Regions from separate parts of the Proteiniclasticum sp. C24MP genome, predicted to be linked through region 2. Evidence: riboswitches for the same ligand, from Rfam matches in the RefSeq annotation. Region 2 holds a riboswitch; the other holds the start of a gene.
What was found. A riboswitch is a leader RNA that binds a small molecule or an ion and turns the genes downstream of it on or off. The one in region 2 is predicted to bind S-adenosylmethionine.
Positions count from the first base shown of each region.

Region 1: another riboswitch for S-adenosylmethionine. It lies ahead of ACHAL6_RS07780 (methionine ABC transporter ATP-binding protein); the one in region 2 lies ahead of metK (methionine adenosyltransferase).

Region 1 covers NZ_JBINJW010000008.1:40,633-45,081, forward strand. The annotation lists gene ACHAL6_RS07775 (methionine ABC transporter permease) at 1-202, opposite strand, end outside; gene ACHAL6_RS07780 (methionine ABC transporter ATP-binding protein) at 192-1,163, opposite strand; SAM riboswitch class I at 1,261-1,366, opposite strand; gene purD (phosphoribosylamine--glycine ligase) at 1,468-2,721, opposite strand; gene purH (bifunctional phosphoribosylaminoimidazolecarboxamide formyltransferase/IMP cyclohydrolase) at 2,732-4,237, opposite strand; gene ACHAL6_RS07795 (formyltransferase family protein) at 4,215-4,449, opposite strand, start outside.
Region 2 covers NZ_JBINJW010000012.1:16,704-21,152, forward strand. The annotation lists gene metK (methionine adenosyltransferase) at 49-1,239, opposite strand; SAM riboswitch class I at 1,313-1,413, opposite strand; tRNA gene ACHAL6_RS09460 (tRNA-Tyr) at 1,467-1,551, opposite strand; tRNA gene ACHAL6_RS09465 (tRNA-Tyr) at 1,634-1,718, opposite strand; tRNA gene ACHAL6_RS09470 (tRNA-Thr) at 1,726-1,800, opposite strand; gene upp (uracil phosphoribosyltransferase) at 2,124-2,753, opposite strand; gene rpiB (ribose 5-phosphate isomerase B) at 2,753-3,217, opposite strand; gene ACHAL6_RS09485 (hypothetical protein) at 3,220-3,651, opposite strand; gene ACHAL6_RS09490 (L-threonylcarbamoyladenylate synthase) at 3,654-4,449, opposite strand, start outside.

The sequences.
Region 1 (4,449 bases), on a different contig from region 2:
GAATAATAAACGGGAAACTTCTGAATACATTGATGAAGAAGTCCAGTGTATTATATAAGGAAGGTTTTGGTTTCAATCCTTTTTCCTTTGTATAAACCAAGACGATTGCGATGAAAAACCCGAAAAATATGGATAGGATTCCAGAAACGCTGATCATAAGCAATGATTCTAAAAGCGCCTCTATATAGCCGTTAAGATTCATTATGTATCACCTCCACATTCAAACCTTTTTCTACAAGATACGATACGATGTCTTCCTTGTCTTGAGGATTTATGTTGATTACCAGACTCCCCAGGACATTGCCGCTGAAGTTTTCAAGCTTGCCCCATACAATGGAAAAGTCCACATTGAGGTCCTTGCTCATATTCGTGATGATGGTCTGGTTGCTGTAATCTTTTGTGAAAAAGATTCTGATATTGATTCCCTTTGGCAGAATTTCCATTTCATCTTCCCCGATGAGCTTTTTCAGGCTCTTAGCGGGATTCAGGAACAGATCCTCCACTTTTCCAAGGGCAGACACTTTTCCGCCTTCCATCACCGCAACTCTCTGGCAGATGTCTTTTACGACTTCCATCTGGTGCGTCACCACAACCAGTGTCAGCCCAAGCTCTCTGTTGATTTTTTTCAGAAGAGCAAGGATTTCCTTGGTGGTGTTGGGATCCAGTGCTGAGGTTGCTTCATCACAGAGAAGAAATTCAGGATCCAGTGCAAGGGCCCTTGCAATGGCTACACGCTGCTTTTCTCCTCCAGATAATGAACGCGGTTTGCTTTTGTATTTGTCTGAAAGACCTACAAGATTCAGCAGCTCCTTGGCCCGGGTCTGTATTGTTTTTTTGTCATAGCCCCAGATTTCCATAGGAAGTGCCACATTTTCCAGTGCAGTTTTCTGATTCAGAAGATTAAAATTCTGAAAGATCATGGATACCTTTTTTCTGAGTCTGCGTACCCCGTCTGAGTCGAGCGAACCGATGCTGATACCATCTACGATGATATCTCCTTTGTTGAAAGGTTCCAGAGCATTGATGCATCGAAGCAGGGTAGATTTACCCACTCCGCTTCTTCCTACAATACCGAAGATCTCACCTTTCTCAATCCGGAAGGATACGTCTTTGATGACTTCCTGACTGTCATACTGTTTTTCAAGATTTTTAATTTCGATCAATCACTACACCTCACAATTTTTTCTGATGCAAGCATCAAAAACGGCAAAATAAAATTCGCCTAAGAATAAACTTAGACGAATGAAATCTAAAAGCTTATTCTCATCTTTCAGCTTACGCTGCAGGAATTGGCACCATATACAGCAGATGCTGTATTGGTTGCCGGGTTTCACAGGGCCTTTCCCTCCACCTCTCTAGATAAGAAAATATTAATATTTCGTTATATAAATAGTAACACGATTCGAAAAGATGTCAATAAACACTGGATGATATTTATCATTGTCATATTTGTAAAGGTTTAAATTCTTATATTCTCCCTATATCATTTCTGTAATAAAGGTTTTCATTGCGATTTTCATCAAGAAAATCATATACGTTTTTGAAGCATTCTGACTTCTGCCCTCTGGATACGACCGAAAGCACTCTGCCGGAGCTAGATAGAATTCTCTCCTGAAGCACTTTGCTCGCGTAGGAGAACACGCTGACCTGATCTGTTTCGGCATCGAAAAATGAGCTTACATCGATCTCTTTTTCGCAGGTCTTTGGATAGCCTTTAGCGGAAAGGACCACGCATAACGCACAGTCGGATGATAAGACCACATCTTCTTCCTGAAGCGTACCGTCCAGGGTTTTCATAAACAGAGTGTTCAGATCGCTCTCGAGGGTCTCCAGAAGGCTCTGGGTCTCCGGGTCCCCGAATCTCAGATTGTACTCCAGAAGATAGGTCCCTTTCTCCGTAAGCATCAGCCCGAAGAAGATGATCCCTTTGAACAGAAGCTGTTCTGCTCGGAGTCCCACCAGGGTCTTGTCCAGAATGTTCTTTCTGAAGTCTTTTTCCAGCTCTTCCGTAAAATAGGGATTAGGGGTCAGAGAACCCATACCACCGGTATTGAGCCCTGTTTCCCCTTCTCCGATCTTTTTGTGGTCCATGGTGGAATTCAAGGACAGAATGGAATTTCCATCAAACAGCGTGATGATGGAAGCCTCCTTTCCTGTGAGGTATTCTTCTATGACGACTTTTTTCGATGCTTCTTTGAATTTCTCTTCCAGCATATAGGCTTCAAGGGTTTTCAGAGCGTCTTCATAGGTCTCTATGATTTCAACCCCTTTTCCCGCGGCCAGTCCATCCGCTTTGATGACCAATGGGTAAGCAGCTTGGCGGATGTGGGCTTCTGCCAGTTTGAAGTCTGTGAAAACTTCGTATTCCGCGGTTTTTATGCCGTATTTCATCATGAAGTCCTTGGCGTATGCTTTGGACCCCTCGAGAAGCGCAGCTTTTCTGTGCGGACCAATGATTTTAAGATCTGCCTCATGAAAAAGATCTACAATCCCTTCCATGAGATCCGCCTCCGGACCCACGACAGTATAGTCGATGTTGTTGTCTCTTGCAAAGTCTCTCAAATCGGAAAGCGTCCCTTTCGATATGTTTCTGCATTTCCCGAGTCTTTCCGTGCCGCCGTTCCCTGGTGATACATAGATTGCTGTAACCAGATCCGACTCTGCAAGCTTACGGGCAATGGCATGTTCTCTGGCTCCTTCACCAATGATTAGAATTTTCATCCTTTTCCTCCTAGTGCTTAAAATGTCTCATTGAGGTGAAAATCATGGAGATGCCCTTTTCATCGCATAGATCGATGGAATCCTGATCTCTCAGGGAACCTCCGGGCTGAATGATTCCTTTTATGTTATTTCTGGAGGCTTCCTCCACCACATCACTGAAGGGGAAGAAGGCATCTGAGGCAAGAACCACGCCCTGTCCCTGGGCCTTTTCCAGTGCGAATTTCGCAGCATCGATTCTGTTGACCTGACCTCCCCCGATGCCGAGGGTCATCTTGTCCTTTGTGACGACGATGGCATTGGATTTGACATACTTGACGACTGTATAGGCGAACTCCATCTCTTCGCGTTCCTGCTGATCCGGTTCTTTCTTTGTCACGACCTTGAGTTCATTAAATTCGCCGAAATCCTCGTCCTGAGAAAGCATCAGACCGTCCAGTGATACATAAGCTCTTTTTGCGGAAGGAGCTTCGGTGCATCTGATGATTCTCAGATTCTTCTTTTTCTTCAGCACGTCCAGAGCTTCCTCTGTAAAGTATGGCGCCATGACCACTTCCAGAAAGATTTCGTTCATTTTCAATGCAGTCTCTCTGGTCACGGTGCAGTTCAGTGCCACGATGCCACCGAAAATGGAAACAGGATCGCCTTCATAAGCCTTGCTGTAGGCTTCATAATCATCTTTTCCCAGCGCAACGCCACAGGGGGTATTATGCTTCAGCGCGCAGCAGCAAGGTTCCTCGAAGGAACTGGCGACTTTCCATGCGATGTCCAGATCTTTGAAGTTGTTATAGGAAAGCTCCTTTCCCCAGAGGATATCGATATTCTTCAGCGCGCCCTCGGTATCCAGAGATTCATATACAGATGCGCTCTGGTGAGGGTTTTCTCCGTATCTCAGATCACGGACTTTTCTGTAGGAAAGACTGAGATATCTCTTGTCTTCCTCTTCCAGAAGAAAATTGGAAACAGCGCTGTCATAAGCGCCCATAAGATTAAAGACCTGCCCAGCAAGCTTTTTTCTGAAAGCGGCCTTCTCCTCTTCCGTTCCGTTGGAATAGACGGACAGGAAGCTTTCATAGTCCTGCGGATCAGAAAGGGTATAGACATATTTATAGTTCTTGGCTGCTGCACGCAGCATGGTAGGTCCTCCGATATCAATGAATTCAACCTGTTCGTCAACGGTCAGGTTATCCTTCAGTTTCTCGAAAAACGGGTACAGATTGACACAGACGATGTCGATGCCTTCCATGCCTTCCGCTTCCACTTCCAGAAGATCGCTTTCAAGGTCTCTTCTGTAAAGAATACCGCCATGAATCAGAGGATGAAGCGTCTTGACTCTTCCGCCGAGAATTTCCCTCGCCCCTGTGACCTCTTCCACCTTAATGGGATCAAACCCGTTTTCCTTGAGGTAGGCATAGGTGCCACCGGTCGAGATCATTTCAATGTTCTCTTTCACGAAGAAATCGGCCAGTTCCTTAAGTCCTTTCTTGTCATACACACTAATGAGTGCTCTCATAAAAATCTTCCCCCTTTGCCAGCAGTCTGATTGCGTCTGTCAGAGCGCCTTTTTCAATCGAAGAAACAAGTGACTGAATCTCCTCCGGATTCTTTGCATCCTTTATGCCGATGATGCGTTTCAGAATAAAGCTTCCGCCATCCACCACTTCATCGACATAATGCACTGTGCATCCGGAGATGGGCATTTTCGATCGGTGGACTGCCTCATGCACATGA
Region 2 (4,449 bases):
CTATTCTATTTCGTGGTATTATGCTGTCTTTCCGTCTGACTTTCAGCGTTAAGCCAGTTCAGGCAAAAGACTTCTGATTTCATCCACTTTATTGAGCTTCTCCCATGTCAGATCCAGGTCATCTCTTCCGAAGTGACCATAAGCTGCAATCTTTCTATAGATCGGCTTCTGGAGATCCAGATCCCGGATGATTGCACCTGGTCTAAGGTCGAATATCCTGCTAATGACTTCTATAATGCGCTCATGAGATACTTTTTCCGTTCCAAATGTGAATACCTCAATGGAAATCGGCTTTGCAACACCTATGGCATAACTCAGCTGTACTTCCAGCTTGTCGGCAACTCCTGCTGCCACAAGGTTCTTCGCCACCCATCTCGCTGCATAAGCTGCAGAACGGTCAACCTTTGTTGGATCTTTTCCTGAGAAAGCTCCGCCTCCATGTCTTCCATAACCGCCATAGGTATCCACAATGATCTTTCTTCCGGTAAGTCCGGAATCTCCTTGTGGTCCTCCTACAATAAACTGCCCAGTTGGATTCACGTAGATCTTGGTGTTCTCATCCATGAGTTCTTCAGGCACAACTGCCATGATCACATGTTCAATGATGTCTCTTCTGATTTCTTCCTGGGTCACTACAGAACTGTGCTGCGTAGAGAGAACAACCGCCTCAACCCTTACAGGTTTGTCATTCTCATCATACTCTATGGTCACCTGGGTTTTCCCATCCGGTCTGAGATAGGTGAGTGTCTCATTCTTTCTTACTTCCGCAAGCCTTCTGGCCAGTTTCTGAGCAAGATTGATGGGCATAGGCATATAATCTTCCGTTTCGTTGGTGGCGAAACCGAACATCATCCCCTGATCTCCTGCTCCAGTCTGAAGCATGGCATCATGGTCCCCCTCACGTGTCTCCAGAGATGCGTTGACTCCCTGAGCGATATCTGGTGACTGTTCGTCAATGGAAGTAAGCACAGCGCATGTTTCAGCATCAAAACCGTACTTGGCACGGACATATCCGATTTCAGTGACAGTTTTTCTCACTACCTTCGGAATATCCACGTAGCAGTCTGTTGTGATTTCCCCCATAACCATGACCATACCAGTGGTCACGGCAGTTTCGCAGGCGACTCTGGCTTTCGGATCCTGTTCAAGGATACTGTCCAGGATGGCATCTGAAATCTGATCGCATATTTTATCCGGATGCCCTTCTGTTACAGATTCTGAAGTAAATAGTCTTTTCATTTTTTTCCTCCCTTTTTTCAGACAAATAAAAAACCTCTTCACAATAAGAAGAGGTGTCGTAAGTTCTACATCTCTCTTATCTTGCAGCGTATTCGCTGCAGGAATTGGCACCACGTATTTCTACAGGTTGCCGGGTTTCATAGGGCCCTTTCCCTCCACCTCTCTTGATAAGAGTATTCAATTTTTTTCATAAAAAAAGACAGCAATTGAAACAATTGTGTCTTTTGTGGTGGAGGAGAGTGGATTCGAACCACTGAAGCAACTTGCAACAGATTTACAGTCTGCCCCCTTTGGCCACTTGGGTACTCCTCCCTATCAGTGTACAACTGCCTATTTATAGTACAACAGTCTTAGGGTTTTGTCAATAACATTTGCTCATATTTTTCAAGGATAATGGTGGAGGAGAGTGGATTCGAACCACTGAAGCAACTTGCAACAGATTTACAGTCTGCCCCCTTTGGCCACTTGGGTACTCCTCCGAAAATGTGGAGCTGGTGAACGGAATCGAACCATCAACCTGCTGATTACAAATCAGCTGCTCTACCATTGAGCCACACCAGCAAATGAACTGACAAAGACTAGTATATAGCCTAGACGATGATATTTCAAGGGTTTTTCTTAAAATAAATCCCGTTTTTTTATTTGATATTTTTTGTCATATTGAAGAGGGGAGATCTCTTTCCACACCCACTTCATAAAACTCTTGAGTCTCTTGACACTTCAAATCCGTCTGATGATTTCAGCTTTTTCACCGCATCTGTTTTCCAATTCTGTTGTCCTTAAAATTTCCATTCAGTTCCTGAAAAAAACACCCGCCATGAACTGAAATAATCTGTTCATGGCGGGTATAGAATCATTTCCCAATAGACTGACTGAAATACCTGTTACTTGGTGCCAAAGAGTCTGTCTCCTGCGTCTCCCAGTCCTGGAACGATATATCCGTGTTCGTTCAGCTTTTCATCAATTGCCGCGATGAAGATATCAACATCAGGATGCTTCTCCGATAAAGCTTTGATTCCTTCAGGAGCCGCCACAAGACCTACGAACTTAATGCTCTTCGCTCCTCTTTTCTTCAGCATATGAATCGCGTCAATGGCAGACCCGCCTGTTGCAAGCATCGGATCCACAACAATAACTTCTCTCTCTTCAATATCCTTTGGCAGTTTGCAGAAGTATTCCACTGGCTGAAGTGTACTCTCATCTCTGTAAAGTCCGATGTGTCCGACTTTTGCTGCAGGAACAAGCTTGAGCATTCCGTCAACCATTCCGATACCGGCTCTTAGAATTGGCACGATCGCCAGTTTTTTACCTGTGATGATTTTACAGTGGGCAACTGCCACCGGGGTCTCAATATCCACATCTTCCATTGGAAGATCTCTTGTCACCTCATAAGCCATAAGTGTAGAGATTTCTTCCACCACTTCTCTGAATTCCTTGGACCCTGTATTCTTGTCTCTGATGATGGCCAGCTTGTGTAATACCAGCGGATGATTGATTTCAATTATTCTGCTCATTAATTTTCCTCCTCAAGTTCTGCATTTTCCTCTTCTAATCTGGTTATTTTATCAATACGTGTCTGATGTCTTCCGCCCTCGAATTCAGCACCTAAAAAGGTGTCTACAATATCCAATGCAAGGGCTTGACCGATTACTCTTTCACCCATAGTCAGGATGTTCGCATTATTATGCTCTCTGGATGCGTGAGCACTGAAGGTATCATGACACAGTGCTGCTCTGATTCCTTTCACCTTATTTGCAGCTATACCGATTCCGATTCCAGTTCCACATATGAGGATACCAAAATCAGACTCCTTGTCAACTACGCTGGCAGAAACTTTTTTTGAAATATCCGGATAATCACAGGATTCTCTGGTATAGGTACCAAAGTCTCTGACTTCATACCCTTTCTTCTCCAGATGTTCCTTCACCGCTTCCTTTAATCCTACGCCGCCATGGTCTGCACCAATTGCTATTTTCATTTTTACCTCCTGAATTTATCAAATTGTGTTATTTTATGAATTAATTTCCTGATTTCGCTGAAAGTCTTGAGATAGATTTCCTCATTCATGCCGTAAGGGTCCATAACGTCGCCTGATTCACCGGCGAGCTCTTTCAGGGTATAAACCCTCTCACCGCCGTAACGCCTCTTCACTTCCCTCTTCTGTGCCTCTGTCATGGTGATGATGTATTCCGCATCCGCCATATCAAGGTCCATAAGCTCTTCTGCTTCGCGATCCACGTCATACCCATATTCTCTCTGGAGTATTTCCCTGGCTTCTCTGGAGATCGTGCTTCCTCTTTGAACAAACAGGCCACGGGAAGCGGCTTCCGCTTTGTGATAAGTCTCATTGAAAATCACTTCTGCCATGGGACTTCTGCAAGTATTTCCTGTACAAACAAATAACACTTTCATGCTTACACCTCGATTATATTGAATCCGGATGCTTTCTTTAACCGATTCATAATCGCCACACCGACGCCTTTTTCGGAAAAGCCCTCCGCCAGAATCACATCAACATTCAGATCATCAAAAGTCCTCAATCCCTCAAAAAGATTTCTTGCGATTTCAGAGGAATTCTTCTCGCTTCCCAGAGATATGAATCTGATGTTCTCTTTATTATACATCTTCTCGCGTTCTTTGGGAGCCAAAACACCTACAACTTTCCCCTGATTCTGGTAGTTTTCCGCCAGCGCAAGGATCCGCTTTTCCACTTTTCCCTCATTTCCTGTGATGATGGTCAAGGGTGCTTTGGGTGCGTAATGCCTGTACTTCATCCCAGGCGCTTTCGGAATCTCTTTTTCATCCGCTCTTGTCATGGCTTCATCATAGACGATCTCATGGTCAACCGTTAGAAGATCATCATACGTGATATACCCGGGACGCAGTAGACGAGGAGGATGAACACTGTAATCCACAATGGTGGATTCAAGCCCCACAATGGAACTTCCATCGCCTATGATCATGTCCACTCTCCCATCAAGGTCTTCCACGCAACGCCTGAAATTCGTAGGGCTGGGTTTTCCTGAAATATTCGCGGACGGTGCCGCGATGGGACAGCCAGAAGCCCTTATGAGGAGCATAGCCGTTTCGTTGGAAGGCATCCTGATTCCTACCGTATCAAGACCGGCACTGGTTTCCATAGGGATGAGATCCGTCTTTTTCAGAATGAGCGTCAGGGGTCCCGGCCAGAACTTATCCATCAGCTCCTGA